3 regions of the Bradyrhizobium sp. 31Argb genome follow, and region 3 is predicted to be linked to each of the others. Evidence: predicted binding sites of a transcription regulator. Region 3 holds the regulator's gene; each other region holds the start of a gene.

Region 1 (4,970 bases), on a different contig from region 3:
TCGGTGTTCTTCGTCAAGGCGACCAGCCCGTACAAGACCGTCGAGGACGTGAAGGGCAAGAACCTCGGCCTCGTCGATCCGAACTCAACCTCGGGCAACAACGTGCCGCGCTTCGAGCTGAACAAGAAGGGCATTCCGGACGCCGAAGCCTATTTCAGCAAGGTCGTCTTCACCGGCAGCCACGAGAACGCGGTCCTCGCGCTTTCGCAAGGCACCGTCGACGTCGCCGCCAACCAGTGGACCAGCGACGACGACTCCACGCTCGCCCAGATGCTGCACAAGGGCATGCTGAAGAATGCCGACGGCTCGCCGATGAAGAAGGAAGATTTCCGCATCATCAACAAGTCGGCCGAGATCATCAACGGACCCTATGCCTATAACACCGATCTTCCCGACGATCTGAAGGCCGCGATCGCAAAGGCCTTCTTCGAGGCGCCGGCCAAGGACAAGGTGATGTTCGACAAGCTCTCGGACGGCCAGAAGAAGGGCTTCCACCCCGCGACCACCAAGGATTGGGACGGCACGATCGAGCTGATCAAGTTCGTCGACACCCTGCGCAAGAAGAAGGCGTCCTGATCGGTTGACACGAACTACGCAGGCCGGGTCGATTGCGACCCGGCCTGTTTCCATTGAGGGCAAGCAGCAGATCCGATGACCACCGCCGTATCCATCCTTCCCGCTCAGCAGCTCGCGGCGCTGAACGAGGCCTATCGCAAGGCGGTCGCGCGCAAGCGGCTGAAGATGATGCTGGCGGCGGCGGTGTTTATCGCGGCGCTCGTCGTCGCTGGCATCGGCGCCGAAGTGAACCTGCGCACGCTTTTCACCTATTTCGGCAACTTCGTCTCCTATTTCGACCGCATCCTCACGCTCGATAACGGCCAGCGGGTCTGGACCGATTTCGGCGAATGGTTCTGGGGCTGGAAGCAATGGCTGAAGCTGCTCGCCGAGACCATTTTGATCAGCTATGTCGGCACGCTGACCGGCGCCGTCTTTGCGTTCGCGCTGAACTTCTTCGCCGCGCAGAATACCTCGCCCGGGCCGTGGCTGCGCTTCGTCGTCCGCCGCCTGCTCGAATTCGCCCGCACCGTGCCCGGCATCGTGTTCGCGTTGGTGTTCGTGATCGCGTTCGGCCTCGGGCCGATGGCGGGCGTGCTGGCGATCGCCGTGCACTCGACCGGCGCGCTCGGCAAATTGTTCTCCGAGATCGTCGAGAATGCCGACATGAAGCCGGTGGAAGGCATCCGCTCGACCGGCGCGAGCTGGCTCTCCTGCATGCGCTTTGCGGTGCTGCCTCAGGTTTCAGCGGGCTATGCCAGCTATGCGCTGTTGCGCTTCGAGATCAATGTGCGCCAGGCGTCGGTGATGGGCTTTGTCGGCGCCGGCGGCATCGGGCAGGAGCTCGTGGTCGCGATCCGCAAATTCTACTATTCCGACGTCAGCGCCATCCTGGTCACCATCATCGTCACCGTGTTCGTGATCGACATCACCACCGGCTGGCTGCGCGCAAAACTGTTCGGCAAGGAGGCGCGGGCATGAGCCAATTGCCGAAGCCGGATTCGCTGGCGCTGCGGACGAAATATCCAGATGTTTTCGAGCGCCCGGCCTCGGCGCGCCTCGCCACGCCCTTGATGCTGCTGGCGGCGTTCGCGGTCTTCGTCTTCGGACTGTTCGATCTCGACTTCTCGCCGACCAAGCTGGTGAGCGGCCTGCGCGAGCTCAGCTGGATCACGTTGATGATGATCCCGCCCGATCCCGGCTCATCGCCGCCGACCTATCTCTCCGCGCTCGGCGAGACGCTGTCGATCGCGCTGCTCGGCACCACGATCGCCGCGTTCCTGGCGCTGCCGGTCAGCCTGCTCGCCGCGCGCAACATCGTGCCGTCAGCCATCTTCCGTTTTCCGGTGCGGCGCTTCCTGGATTCGATCCGCGGCGTCGACCAGCTCATCTGGGCCTTGGTGTGGATTAATGTCGTCGGCCTCGGCCCGTTTGCCGGCGTGCTCGCCATCGCGGTGTCGGACTTCGGCGCCTTCGGCAAATTGTTCTCTGAGGCCATTGAGGAGGCCGACAAGAAGCAGGTCGAGGGTATCAGAGCTTCCGGCGGCAGCGCGCTGCACGAGATCCGCTTCGGCCTGATCCCGCAGGTGCTGCCCGTGATCGCGGGGCAGGTGCTCTATTACATCGAGTCGAACACGCGTTCGGCCACCATCATCGGCATCGTCGGCGCCGGCGGCATCGGGCTGCAGCTCGCCGAGCAGATCCGCGTCCTGGAATGGCAGAAGGTCTCGTTCCTGATCTTGATGATCCTGGTCGCGGTCGCCGTGATCGACTGGATATCGACAAAACTCCGCTTCGCCATCATCGGCCAGCGCGCGGTGGCGTGAGCCTAACCGCGGTTCCGTAGGGTGGGCAAAGCGAAGCGTGCCCACCATCAAGCACTCCGCTCGGAATGGTGGGCACGCTTCGCTTTGCCCACCCTACAAAATCTCACCCGTTCTCCACCAAAAACTCCACGCGCTCGGCGGCGAAGCGCGAGCGCTTTGTCACCAGCGGCTTGTCGTCCGGATCGACGTCGGTCGAGTCGACCACCAGGATCGGGCGGCCGAGCGCGAGGTCGAGCCGCGCCGCGTCGGTGGCGTCGACGATGCCGGCGGTGATCCGCGTCGAGGCGCGGCGATAGTCGCGGATGCCAAAATGTTCGAGCAGCTTCGTCATCGAGCGGACGCTGGCGAACACCTCTCCCGCGCCCGGAAAGCGCTCGGCTGAAAGCCAGGAGGTGGAGATGCAGATCGGTGCGCGGTCGGCGAACCGCAGCGACTCGATCCGGACTAATGGCGCGCCGACCTTCAGTCCGAGTTCCCGCGCCAGGTCCCGGCTCGCCACGTCTTCCGACGCATCGATCAATTGCCCGCGCGGCTCACGGCCGCCGGCGCCGACGATCTCCGAGAACCGCGTGCGCGAGCGCAGCGGATAGGCGATTTTCTGCACCTCGACATAAGTGCCGCTGCCGCGCTCGGCGCGCACCAATCCGCGCTCGGCGAGCGCCGCCAGGGCGCGCCGCACCGTGTGCCGGTTCACGCGGTAGGTCTCCGCGATCTCCATTTCGCCCGGCAGCTTCTCGCCGGCGGCAAAGCGGCCTTCGGCGATGCCGCGCTCGATGCCGTCGGCGACCAGTCGCCACAGCGCGACGCCCGATGAGGTGGTGTCCTGCAGGCTCATATCGGAAACCCAGTCCTGTCGAAAATCATGGCTCTGTCATGAAACAGTCATGGCGTTTGCTTATCAAGTTGTCTATTATCATAGACAACTTCAGTCAGGCAAGGTTCCGCGACATGACGAAAACCGAGCAAGACAGCAGGCGGGCGCAGCGCAGAGCGGGAATGGCGGTGCTCGCACAGTCGGACGCCGCCGAAATTTCGGCCCGGCTCAGAGCGATGGCGCTGCCCGATCACAAAACTTTGCGCGAGCCGGAGAACGGCCTCGTGATGGTGCGCGGTCGGATCGGCGGCGACGGCGCTCACTTCAATCTCGGCGAGGCGACCGTCTCGCGCTCGGCGGTGCTGCTTTCGACCGGCCAGGTCGGCTTCGGCTACACGCTCGGGCGCGACCACGAGAAGGCGCGGCTGATCGCGTTGTGCGACGCCATGGCGCAATCGGACGACTTTGCCGACGCGGTCGAACAGGAAGTGATCGCGCCGCTGCGCACGGCCATGATCGCGAAACGAAGCCGGGCGGACGCGGAGACGGCGGCGACGCGGGTTGATTTCTACACCATGGTGCGCGGCGAGGGCTAAGGACATGACGACGGTTGCCGAACTGCCGCCGGGCTTCTCCGACAAGGTGTTGTCGGCGCAGGCGACGTTCCGTTCCGTAATGAACGCGATGGCGCGTCCGGGAACGGTGCAGCGAATCGCGGCATCGGCCGGCGCGCCTTCCGGCGTGATGCACGGCACGGCCGCGATCGCGCTGATGCTGTTCGATCATGACACGCCGATTTGGCTCGATGGCGCGATGTCGACCCCCGACATCGCCAAATGGCTCAAGTTCCACACCGGCGCGCCCATCACCGGCGATCCCGCGATTGCGGGCTTTGCGCTGATCGGCGATCCCAAAAATCTTTCCGCGCTTGATTGTTTCGCGCTCGGCAGCAGCGAATACCCTGATAGCTCGACCACGCTGATCCTGCAGATTGGCAGCCTGTCGCACGGCGTGGCCTACGAACTGCGCGGCCCCGGCATCGACGGCTCGACTGTGCTGACCGCGAGCATTGAGCCGCGCGATCTGTTCGATCGGCTCGCCGTCAACGCCACGCTGTTCCCGCGCGGCATCGACGTCGTGCTGGTCGCGGGCGAAGAGATTGTCGCGATCCCGCGCACCACGCGGCTCGCTCATGGGAAGGACTGACGATGTACGTTGCGGTCAAGGGCGGCGAACGCGCCATAGAGAACGCCCATCGCCTGCTCGCGCATGAACGGCGCGGCGACGGGGAGGTGCCGGAGCTCACGCTTGCGCAGATCTCCGAACAGCTTGCGCTCGGCGTCGATCGCGTCATGGCGGAAGGCTCGCTCTATGACCGCGAGCTCGCCGCGCTCGCGATCAAGCAGGCGCGCGGCGACATGATCGAGGCGATCTTCCTGGTTCGCGCCTTCCGCGCCACGCTGCCGCGCTTCGGCGCCACCGAGCCGGTCGATACCGGCAACATGCAGATCCGCCGCCGCATCTCCGCGACGTTCAAGGACATTCCCGGCGGCCAGATCCTCGGGCCCACCTTCGACTACACCCACCGCCTTCTCGACCCGCAGCTTGCCGAGGGTTTTGTGCCGGAGGCGCCTGCGACCGGCGAAACTTCGTCCACTGAGACACCGCGCGTCACCGACATCCTCGCCCATGACGGTCTGATCGAACCGTCACCGCAAGCAGAGGCGGACGCGCCGGTCGGCGACCTCACGCGCGAGCCGCTCAGCTTCCCGGCC
Region 2 (4,970 bases), on a different contig from region 3:
GTATCGGCCGCGAAGATCGTGCCGGCGGCGACGAGTTCGGCGGAGGCGCCCTGCGCGTAGGTCAGGTGGGTCTTGCCGATCTTTTCGCCGACCGTGATCACGATCCGCTTCCAGCCGATCATGGTGCCGAGGCCGAGCGCAATCGCGACCGCGATCTTCACCCAGGTCGGGATGAATTTGGTCGCGCTGTCGAGCGAGGCCTTGTAGGCGTTCAGCGTCGCGATGTCTTCCTTGCTGAGGTCGCTCTCCTTGTCCTTCATCAGGAAGCGGATCGCTTCCGAAATCAGGTACATGTCGTTGCGGGTGTTGCCGACGGCTTCCGCGGGCACCTTGGTCAGCGAGCCGTACTTCATCACCTGGTTGCTGACATCCTGTACCAGCACCGCGAGCGAGGGGAAGGTGCCCTCATTGAGGTGGTGCAGCGAGATGTACTGCGTCACGGCCGGACGGGGATCGCCGATAATGCTGTGACCGGCGCCCTTCGCCGCGATCACCTTGGAGGCGGCTTCCGAGTTCTTCTGGAACTGGGCGATCTGGGATTCCGGCAGCGCGCGGTTCAGCGCATAGGCGGTCGGTACGGTGCCGATCAGGATCAGCATGATCAGGCCCATGCCCTTCTGCCCGTCGTTGGAGCCGTGCGCGAAGCTGACGCCGGTGCAGGTCAGGATCAAGAGGCCGCGGATCCAGAGCGGCGGCGCCTTGTTGCCTTCGGGCGCGGCATAGAGCGCAGGGTTGCGCACGATCATCTTGAGCACGAGCAGCAGTATCGCGGCGCAGACGAAGCCGACCAGCGGCGACAGCAAGAGCGCGTAGCCGATCTCGGTGGCCTTGCTCCAGTCGACGCCGGACGTGCCATCGCGGCCGCGCATCAGCGCATTGGCGATGCCGACGCCGATGATCGAGCCGATCAGCGTGTGCGAGGACGAGGCCGGCAGGCCGAAATACCAGGTGCCGAGATTCCACAGGATCGCGGCGATCAACAGCGCGAACACCATGGCGAAGCCGGCGCTGGAGCCGACCTGCAGGATCAGTTCGACCGGCAGGAGCGAGATGATGCCGAATGCGACCGCGCCAGACGAGAGCAGCACGCCGAGGAAGTTGAAGAAGCCCGACCACATCACCGCGACTTCGGCGGGCAGCGAATGCGTGTAGATCACGGTCGCGACCGCGTTGGCGGTGTCGTGGAAGCCGTTGACGAATTCAAAGCCGAGCGCAATCAACAGCGCAACGAACAGCAGGATGTAGGGCAAGAAGGTGGTGACGCGGGTGCCGGTGGCATCGACGTCGGAATAGATGCTGTAGGCGACGAACAGCAACCCCGCCGCGAGGATGCCGAAGAAGAGGATCATCGTCAGTGGATTGAAGCCCTTATCGAGATTTGGCCTTGAAGCCGGCTGAATCGGCCTTTCGTCGCGTACTGAAGTATTGAGTGCAAAATCGGTCATTCTGACGCCCCGTCGAAATACGGAAGGAGGCCCTTAGTCTTGACCATTGACTTGAAGGTTAGATGACAGCCGTAGTTTGCTTGAATGAAACGCGTGTCGCAACGGTGCTCGAGTGTTGCATCGATGATCGTCTGTCACGCGCGCTCGCGACATAAATGTTGACCATTCACATGACGAGCCATGCGCGCAGCGAAAGTGTGTGATGGATGTGTGATGGAAAGGAAGCGGTCGGGCGCTGCCTGACGCCGGGGCTGTGGCGCCGCGGCAGCGCGCCGACCTCATGGGAACGTCATTGGCGTGAACAAGACGCCCCAAACTCCCCCTGTAATAGGAGAGTATCGGCCATCAATGTAAGGTTGTAAATAGATATCAGTCTTATCAACGGCTTGATATTTGCAGTGCTATGCATGGTGCCATGCTTATGCCGCAGCCTGCGCGCGTTTCCTCAAGAGTTCCGCAGCGATCTTCAGGTCCTCGACAAAGCGTTGATATTCCCGCGCTTTCGCATCCTCATCGGGCAGCCGCAGCAGATAGGAGGGATGCACTGTCACCAGCGCCTTCACGTCGTCGTCGAGATCGATCAGCCGGCCGCGGTTTTTGCCGATCGGCGTGAGCTTGTTGAACACGCATTGGGCAGCGGTCGCGCCCATCGTCACCACCAGGTCCGGTTTGATCGATGCGAGTTCCCGCTCGTACCATTGGCGGCAGGCCTTGATCTCCGGCGTATTCGGCTTCTGGTGCAGGCGGATCTTGCCGCGCGGCACAAATTTGAAATGCTTCACCGCATTGGTGATGTAGACTTTCTTGCGATCGATGCCGGCCTCTTCAAGCGCGCGGTCGAGCATTTGTCCGGCGGGACCGACGAACGGTTTTCCGGCGAGATCTTCCTTGTCGCCCGGCTGCTCGCCGACCAGCATCACCTGTGCGCTTTGCGGGCCTTCGCCGAACACGGTCTGGGTCGCGTGCTCATAGAGATGGCAGGCGCGGCAATCGGCGGCTTCCTCCCGCAGCGCACTCAGACTATCGGAATGGCGGATCATGGCGGGTTCCGGTGGCGTGGCGCTTTCGCTTGCGGGCTTAATCGTCGAAGCCTCCGGCAGGTTCCTCGATTGCTTCGCTGCCAGCCGTGCCGGGTTGAAGATAACAGCGTAATGACGCTGCCAGATCTCCTCCAGCCGATGGCCTGCGGGCATCCCGGCCTCGCTGATACCCGGCGTGATCGACACCGCATGTCCATCCCAATGCGCGCAGACATCTGATGTGAGGATCGACCAGGGCATGTCGGCAAAGCGGCTCGCGAAGAATGGCGCGGCCAGTTCCACGACATGGTGCTGCGGCTCGAACCAGGCAACGAAATGTGATTTGTGCTCGCGCCCGATCTCGCGGAAGCGGATCGACGTCCGCATCCGCTGTGCCTCGTGATGCACGGCCTTCGCCATCGCGTGGATACGCGCGACGTCGGGATCGTCAGCGACATCGAGCAGGTCATGATCGCGGTGCAGGCGCCACAACAGGCGATAGAGCAGGGCGAAGCGCTCGGCGTCGCGATGCAGGATCGCGGTTTTCGCCAGCTCGACGAATTTGGCCGGCACGTTGAACGTGCCGCGCGGCGGTTCGAGCGGCGCTTCGCGGTCCAGCGTATCGAACAGTTCGACTTCGTTGTCGCGCGCTGCCCACGTCACATTGTCAGGCAGCACCTCGTTCAGCACCAGCGTCCGTGCTGCCTTCCGCCAGCCGTCGAAATCAGTCTCGCTGCCCAGGATGATGTGGTGCATGGCACTTACTCTCCCTCCTGTCTCTCCTCTCGTCATGCCCGGGCTTGACCCGGGCATCCACGCCTTCCTCACCAAGGGAAAGAACGTGGATGGCCGGGACAGGCCCGGCCATGACGGCTCTCACGGATCACATTGATTCCATTAATGAATTTATCCCGTTACCAATCCGATTGACTCCTCCCGCGCAGTTGGCTTTATATTAGAACATACCATGAACAATTGGGCCAGCTTCTGGTTTCTCCCTTAAGCCAGCAGCGGCCCCGATATCTTCTTAAGGAGCGGCGCATGACGAGCGCACGCCTGAGCACGCTTGCGTCCTTGCGCGGGCGCATCGAGCGTCTTGAAACATCCAATGAAGCGCATGCGCTGCAGCGGATCGCGCTGGGACATGCCGGCGCCGATGCGATGCTCAAGGGCGGGCTTGCGAGAGCCGCGGTGCACGAAGTGTTTGCCGAGGGGCACCAGGGCGCTTCCGCCACCGGTTTCATCGCAGGCCTCGCCGGCCGTCTTGCCGCCCGAAAGCCGCTGGTCTGGGTGCGGCAGGATTTTTCCGAAATCGAATCCGGTGCGCTGTCGATGAGCGGCCTGTCCGAACTCGGCCTCGATCCGCGCCTCCTCGTCACCGTGCGCGCCGCCGACATCGACAACGCATTGCGCACCACGGCCGATGCGCTCGCCTGCGACGCGCTAGGGGCCGTCATCATGGAGGTCTGGGGTGAGTCCAAACAGCTCGATCTGGTCGCGAGCCGCAAGCTGACGCTTGCCTCGCAATCATCAGGCGTCCCCGCGCTGCTGCTGCGCCTGGCGGCAACGCCGCTTCCGTCCACCGCGGAAACCCGATGGATCGTGCGCGCGGCGCATTCGCCGCCGGGCGCCAGTTGGAGCGCGTGGGGCGCGCCTCTGTTCGATGCGCAGCTCGTTCGCAATCGTCATGGCCCGGTCGGGCGATGGATCATGGAATGGAAATGTGATGAGTGCCTTTTCAGCGAACCGTCGGCGTATCCTCAGCCTGTGGCTGCCGCGCCTGCCCATCGATCGGATCAAGCGGCAACTGGCGCGCACCGCCTCGCAAGTTGAAACGCGCAAGCTGTCCGAACTCCCTCTCCCGCTTGCGGGGGAGGTCGAAGTGCCGAGCGTTGTCGTCATCAAGGAGCACAACGCGTTGGTGATCCACTCCCTCGACGACATCGCCGCGCGAAGCGGCCTGTCGATGGGCTTGCCATTGGCCAATGCCCGCGCGATCTGCCCGGAGCTGACGGTCTATGATGCCGACGAAATCGCGGATGCCAGGACGATCAACGACATCGCCGACTGGTGCGACCGCTTCACACCTCTGGTGGCGCTCGATCCGCCCTCAGGTCTCTTCCTCGATATCACCGGCTGCGCCCATCTGTTCGGCGGCGAGCGTGCGATGCTGCAGATCATCTGCGGCGCTCTCGCAAGACGCGGCTTTGCCGTCAGTGGCGCGATCGCGGCCACCTCGGTCTGCGCGCGCACGCTGACGCGGCATTCGTCTGGCCGGATCATCGAGGATGGTGCGGAAGCCGAGGCGGTCGCCCCGTTGCCGATCTCGGCATTGGGGGCCGATGATGCGATCACCAAGGGCCTGCGCCGCGCCGGCTTGAAGACGATCGGCGATGTCGCCGCCCGCGCGCGCCACGAGATCGCGGCGCGTTTCGGCGCGGCCTTCACCACGCGGCTCGAGCATGCGCTGGGGCAGGGCGATGCGCCGATCAGCCCGCGCAAGCCA
Region 3 (4,970 bases):
CAACGCCTCCGGCCTGAGCCTCTCCGGCGGCCAGCAGCAGCGTCTGTGCATCGCCCGCACGGTTGCGGTGCGGCCCGAAGTGATCCTGTTCGACGAGCCCTGCTCGGCGCTCGATCCGATCTCGACCGCCAAGGTCGAGGAACTGATCCAGGAGCTGTCGGAGGACTACACGATCGCGATCGTCACGCATAACATGCAGCAGGCGGCGCGCGTCTCCGACAAGACCGCGTTCATGTATCTGGGCGAACTGATCGAGTTTGACGACACCAGCAAGATCTTCACCTCGCCGAGCGATCGTCGCACCCAGGACTACATCACCGGCCGGTTCGGTTGAGGAGGGACATCATGGCTTCTGAACATACCGCCAAGGCGTTCGACAGCGATCTTCAGGAACTGACCCGTCTGGTCGCGGAGATGGGCGGGCTGGTCGAACGGATGATCACCGAATCCGTCGATGCGCTGATCCGCCGCGACATTGCGCTCGGCAAGCGTGTCGTCGCTTCCGACATCGAGATCGACAGCCTGCAGCGCGTGATCGAAGAGCGCGCCGTGCTGACGATCGCCCGCCGCCAGCCGATGGCCGTCGACCTGCGCGAGATCGTCGGCGCGATGCGGGTGGCGACCGACCTCGAGCGGATCGGCGACCTCGCCAAGAACATGGGCAAGCGCGTCGCCGCGCTGGAGAACGACTTCCAGCCGCTGAAGCTGATCCGCGGCTTGGAGCACATGACCGACCTCGTGCTGTCGCAGGTCAAGTCCGTGCTCGACGCTTATGCCGCGCACGATCTGCCGGCCGCGATGAACGTCTGGAAGAGCGACGAGGAGGTGGACGCGATCTGCACCTCGCTGTTCCGCGAGCTCCTCACCTACATGATGGAAGATCCGCGCAACATCTCGTTCTGCATCCACCTGATGTTCTGCGCCAAGAACATCGAGCGGATCGGCGACCACGCCACCAACATCGCGGAGACGGTGTTCTACATGATCGAGGGTCAGCAGATGACCGACAAGCGGCCGAAGGGGGATATGACGACGTTCGCCACGACCGTTCCGGGCAACTAGAGCACATCCAGGAAAGTCGAAGCCGGTTTTCCGAAGAAGATCCTGCTCAAAACATCAAAGGAAGAGTGGGATGACGATTCAGGCAGAGAGTCATCCCGCTATAGGAGAAGCCAAGCCGATGAGCGCACGCATTCTGGTGGTCGAAGACGAAGAAGCGCTGACGACGCTGTTGCGCTACAATCTCGATGCAGAAGGCTATGATGTCGAAACGGTCGCCCGTGGAGATGATGCGGACACAAGGCTCAAGGAACGCATTCCCGACCTTGTCGTGCTCGACTGGATGCTGCCGGGACTCTCCGGCATCGAGCTGTGCCGCCGTCTACGGGCGCGGCCGGAGACCAAGCAGCTCCCGATCATCATGCTGACCGCGCGCGGCGAGGAAAGCGAGCGCGTGAGGGGACTGGCGACCGGCGCCGACGACTACATCGTCAAGCCGTTCTCGGTGCCTGAACTGCTGGCGCGGGTGAAGGGCCTGTTGCGTCGGGCAAGTCCGGAGCGGCTCGCCACCGTGCTCACCTATGGCGACATCGAGCTCGACCGCGAGAAGCGTCGCGTCGCGCGCTCGGGCCGTCCGATCGATCTCGGCCCGACCGAATATCGCCTGCTGGAGTTCTTCCTGGAGCATCCCGGCCGCGTGTTCAGCCGCGAGCAGTTGCTCGACAGCGTCTGGGGGCGCGACATCTATATCGACGAGCGCACCGTCGACGTCCACATCGGCCGCCTGCGCAAATTGCTCAATCCCGGCCGCGAGCAGGACCCGATCCGCACCGTCCGCGGCGCGGGCTACGCGCTGGATGATCGCTTCGCGAAGGCCGAGCAGTCGTAACTCGGCGACCTCAATCCGTAGCCCGGGTGCAGCGAAGCGTAACCCGGGGAAATTTGGACCTGCCGATACAGCATTGCCGGGTTACGCTGCGCTTCACCCGGGCTACGATCTGTCGTCGGCTTACTTGCCGTGTGACGGCTTGACCGTCGGACGGCGGCGGTCCGCTGCCGGCTGGTAGGCGACGCGGGAGTGGTGCGCGCAATAGGGAAGGCCGGGAAGCGCCTTGCCGCCGCAGAAGAAGAATTCCGGGCTCGAGGGATCGCCGACCGGCCAGTGGCAGGTGGCCTCGTTCAATTCGAGCAGCGACAGCCGCTGGCTCATCGGCACCACATTGTCGTAGGCGATAGGGTCCGCTTCCACCTCCACCTCGAAGGCGTGCGCGAGCGCGGTGTTGCCGCGGGAGACCGGACGCGCCACGCGCATCATCGGCTGTGCGGGACGCGCCTTGCGCTGCCGCGGTGCGGTGGCGGCTGGACTCTTGGCGCGACCCGAGAGGCCGAGCCGGTGCACCTTGCCGATCACTGCATTGCGCGTCACGTTGCCGAGTTCCGCTGCGATCTGGCTGGCCGAGAGCCCGGCTTCCCAGAGCTTCTTCAATTGCTCGACGCGTTCGTCGGACCAGGTCAATACCGTCATCGCATCTTTCCCTTCGCGTTGCGCCGGCCGATCCTGGGACAGCGCTGCGATGCCTAATCTCAAAAATCCCTGCGGGCAGAATCCCTTAAGGCTCGCCGGGCACGAAAACCGCACCCGAACGTGTACGCCGCACACAAAGGACTCTAGGGATCAAAACTGCCGCACGAGATGTCGTACCCGACAGGCCAGACGCTACAATATGGCGTGACTCTGGCGCAAGAGTCCGCGCCTATGCGTCCACATGTTCCGACATTTAGGGATTGCAATCGGGCTTTTCCACTACACTGGAAACCCGCGGATTACCCGGTACTTTGCAGCGCAGCCTGGCGGCTTCGTGGCGATTGACAGCACCCGCCGCGCGCATAGAATGCCTTTACGTGCCGCCCTGCAAAGGCGGCACGTTTTGTTTTCGCTGGATGAGCTCCAGCCGCGTGTCTGCATCGCTGCACGCCGCCAGGGCTCATCTGAAAGGCTTGTCTAAAACCCTTCAGTGATCGCCATGACCGACAGCGCCACGTCGCATCTGCTTCCCGTTTTTGCCAGGGCCGATCTCGGCTTCGAACGCGGCGAAGGCTGTTGGCTGATCTCGACCAAAGGCGAGCGTTATCTCGACTTCACCTCCGGCGTCGCGGTGAACGCGCTCGGCCATGCCCATCCGCATCTGGTGAAGGCGCTGCAGGAGCAGGCGACGAAGCTCTGGCACATGTCGAACCTGTTCAAGAGCCCGGACGGCGAGAAGCTTGCCGCGCGGCTGTGCGAGCAGAGTTTTGCGGACTTCGTGTTCTTCTGCAATTCCGGCGCGGAAGCGATGGAAGGCGTGATCAAGGTCGTGCGTCACTATCACTTCTCGAAGGGGCATCCGGAGCGCTATCGCATCGTCACCTTCGAAGGCGCCTTCCATGGCCGCACGCTCGCGACGCTGGCCGCGACCGGCGCCGCCAAATATCTCGAGGGCTTCGGCCCGCCGATGGACGGTTTCGACCAGGTGCCGCATGGCGACATCGAAGCGGTGAAACGCGCGATTGGTCCGCAGACGGCAGGCATCCTGATCGAGCCGGTGCAGGGCGAAGGCGGCGTGCGCTCTGCGCCGCCGGCCTTCTTCAAGGCGCTGCGCCAGCTTTGCGACGAGCACGGTCTCCTGCTCGCCTTCGATGAGGTGCAGACCGGCATGGGCCGCACCGGCGATCTCTTCGCCTACAAGCGCATCGGGGTCACTCCCGATGTGATGTCGCTGGCCAAGGCGCTCGGCGGCGGCTTTCCGATCGGCGCCTTCCTTGCGACCGCGGAAGCCGCGTCCGGCATGACGCCGGGCTCGCACGGCTCGACCTTCGGCGGCAACCCGCTCGCGGTCGCGGCCGCCAGCGCCGTGCTCGATGTGATGCTGCAGCCCGGCTTCTTCGATCACGTGCAGAAGATGTCGCTCCTGCTCAAGCAGAAGCTCGCCTCCGTGGTCGACCGCTATCCGTCCATTCTCGCGGACGTGCGCGGCGAGGGGCTTCTGATCGGCGTCAAGGCCGTGGTGCCCTCCGGCGACCTCGTCACCGCCCTACGCGAGCAGAAGCTGCTCACGGTCGGCGCCGGCGACAATGTGGTGCGCTTCCTCGCGCCGCTGATCGTCGGCGAGGCCGAGATCGAGCACGCCATCGGTTGCCTCGAGCGCGCCTGCACCGCGCTCTCAAGTGGACCGTCGAAGAAGGCAGCGGGATGATGAGCAAGGCACCCCGTCACTTCCTCGACATCAACGAAATGTCGCTCAACGAGCTGCGCGCCATGCTCGCCGCCGGCGCCGCCATGAAGGCGAGACTGAAGGCGCATGAGAGGGCTACGAAGCCGCTCGAAGGCAAGACGCTGGCGATGATCTTCGAGCGCCCCTCGACCCGCACGCGGGTGTCGTTCGATGTCGGCATGCGCCAGCTTGGCGGTGAATCGATCATGCTCACCGGGGCCGAGATGCAGCTCGGCCGTGGCGAGACCATCGCCGATACCGCGCGGGTGCTGTCGCGCTATGTCGATGCGATCATGATCCGCATCCTCAACCACGATGCGCTGCTCGAGCTTGCCGCGCATGCGACCGTCCCCGTGATCAACGGGCTGACGCGCCGCTCGCATCCCTGCCAGGTGATGGCCGACCTGATGACGTTCGAGGAGCGTCGCGGTTCGATCGAGGGCAAGACCGTGGCCTGGACCGGTGACGACAACAACGTGCTGGCGTCCTGGGCGCATGCCGCCGAGCGTTTCAAGTTCGCCCTCAACATCGCGACGCCGCCGCAGCTCGCGCCGAACAAGGCGATGCGCGACTGGATCAAGGCGACCCAGGCGCCGATCGTGCTCGGCAACGATCCCGAAGCAGCCGTGCGTGGCGCCGACTGCGTCGTCACCGACACCTGGGTGTCGATGGGCGACAAGGACGGCGAGCACCGGCACAATCTGCTCCGGCCCTATCAGG

What was found. Region 3 encodes PhoB, which activates phosphate uptake and scavenging genes when phosphate is short. Its sites were predicted from a motif close to TGTCATNNANCTGTCAT; they were not measured.
Region 1: phnF (phosphonate metabolism transcriptional regulator PhnF) is a predicted target of PhoB. The motif match lies at 3,251-3,267, and genes of this name have one in related genera.
Region 2: AAFX91_RS05760 (inorganic phosphate transporter) is a predicted target of PhoB. The motif match lies at 1,497-1,513, and genes of this name have one in related genera.

Annotation. Positions count from the first base shown of each region.
Region 1 is NZ_JBEGDB010000005.1:3,967-8,936, reverse strand. Features, by position in the region: gene phnD (phosphonate ABC transporter substrate-binding protein) at 1-576, shown strand, start outside; gene phnE (phosphonate ABC transporter, permease protein PhnE) at 652-1,536, shown strand; gene phnE (phosphonate ABC transporter, permease protein PhnE) at 1,533-2,381, shown strand; gene phnF (phosphonate metabolism transcriptional regulator PhnF) at 2,485-3,216, opposite strand; gene phnG (phosphonate C-P lyase system protein PhnG) at 3,330-3,791, shown strand; gene phnH (phosphonate C-P lyase system protein PhnH) at 3,796-4,401, shown strand; gene AAFX91_RS01670 (carbon-phosphorus lyase complex subunit PhnI) at 4,404-4,970, shown strand, end outside.
Region 2 is NZ_JBEGDB010000018.1:31,490-36,459, forward strand. Features, by position in the region: gene AAFX91_RS05760 (inorganic phosphate transporter) at 1-1,445, opposite strand, end outside; gene AAFX91_RS05765 (UdgX family uracil-DNA binding protein) at 1,865-3,220, opposite strand; gene AAFX91_RS05770 (ImuA family protein) at 3,506-4,297, shown strand; gene AAFX91_RS05775 (Y-family DNA polymerase) at 4,191-4,970, shown strand, end outside.
Region 3 is NZ_JBEGDB010000201.1:198-5,167, reverse strand. Features, by position in the region: gene pstB (phosphate ABC transporter ATP-binding protein PstB) at 1-334, shown strand, start outside; gene phoU (phosphate signaling complex protein PhoU) at 346-1,062, shown strand; gene phoB (phosphate regulon transcriptional regulator PhoB) at 1,181-1,888, shown strand; gene AAFX91_RS29425 (GcrA family cell cycle regulator) at 2,009-2,524, opposite strand; gene AAFX91_RS29420 (aspartate aminotransferase family protein) at 3,024-4,232, shown strand; gene argF (ornithine carbamoyltransferase) at 4,232-4,970, shown strand, end outside.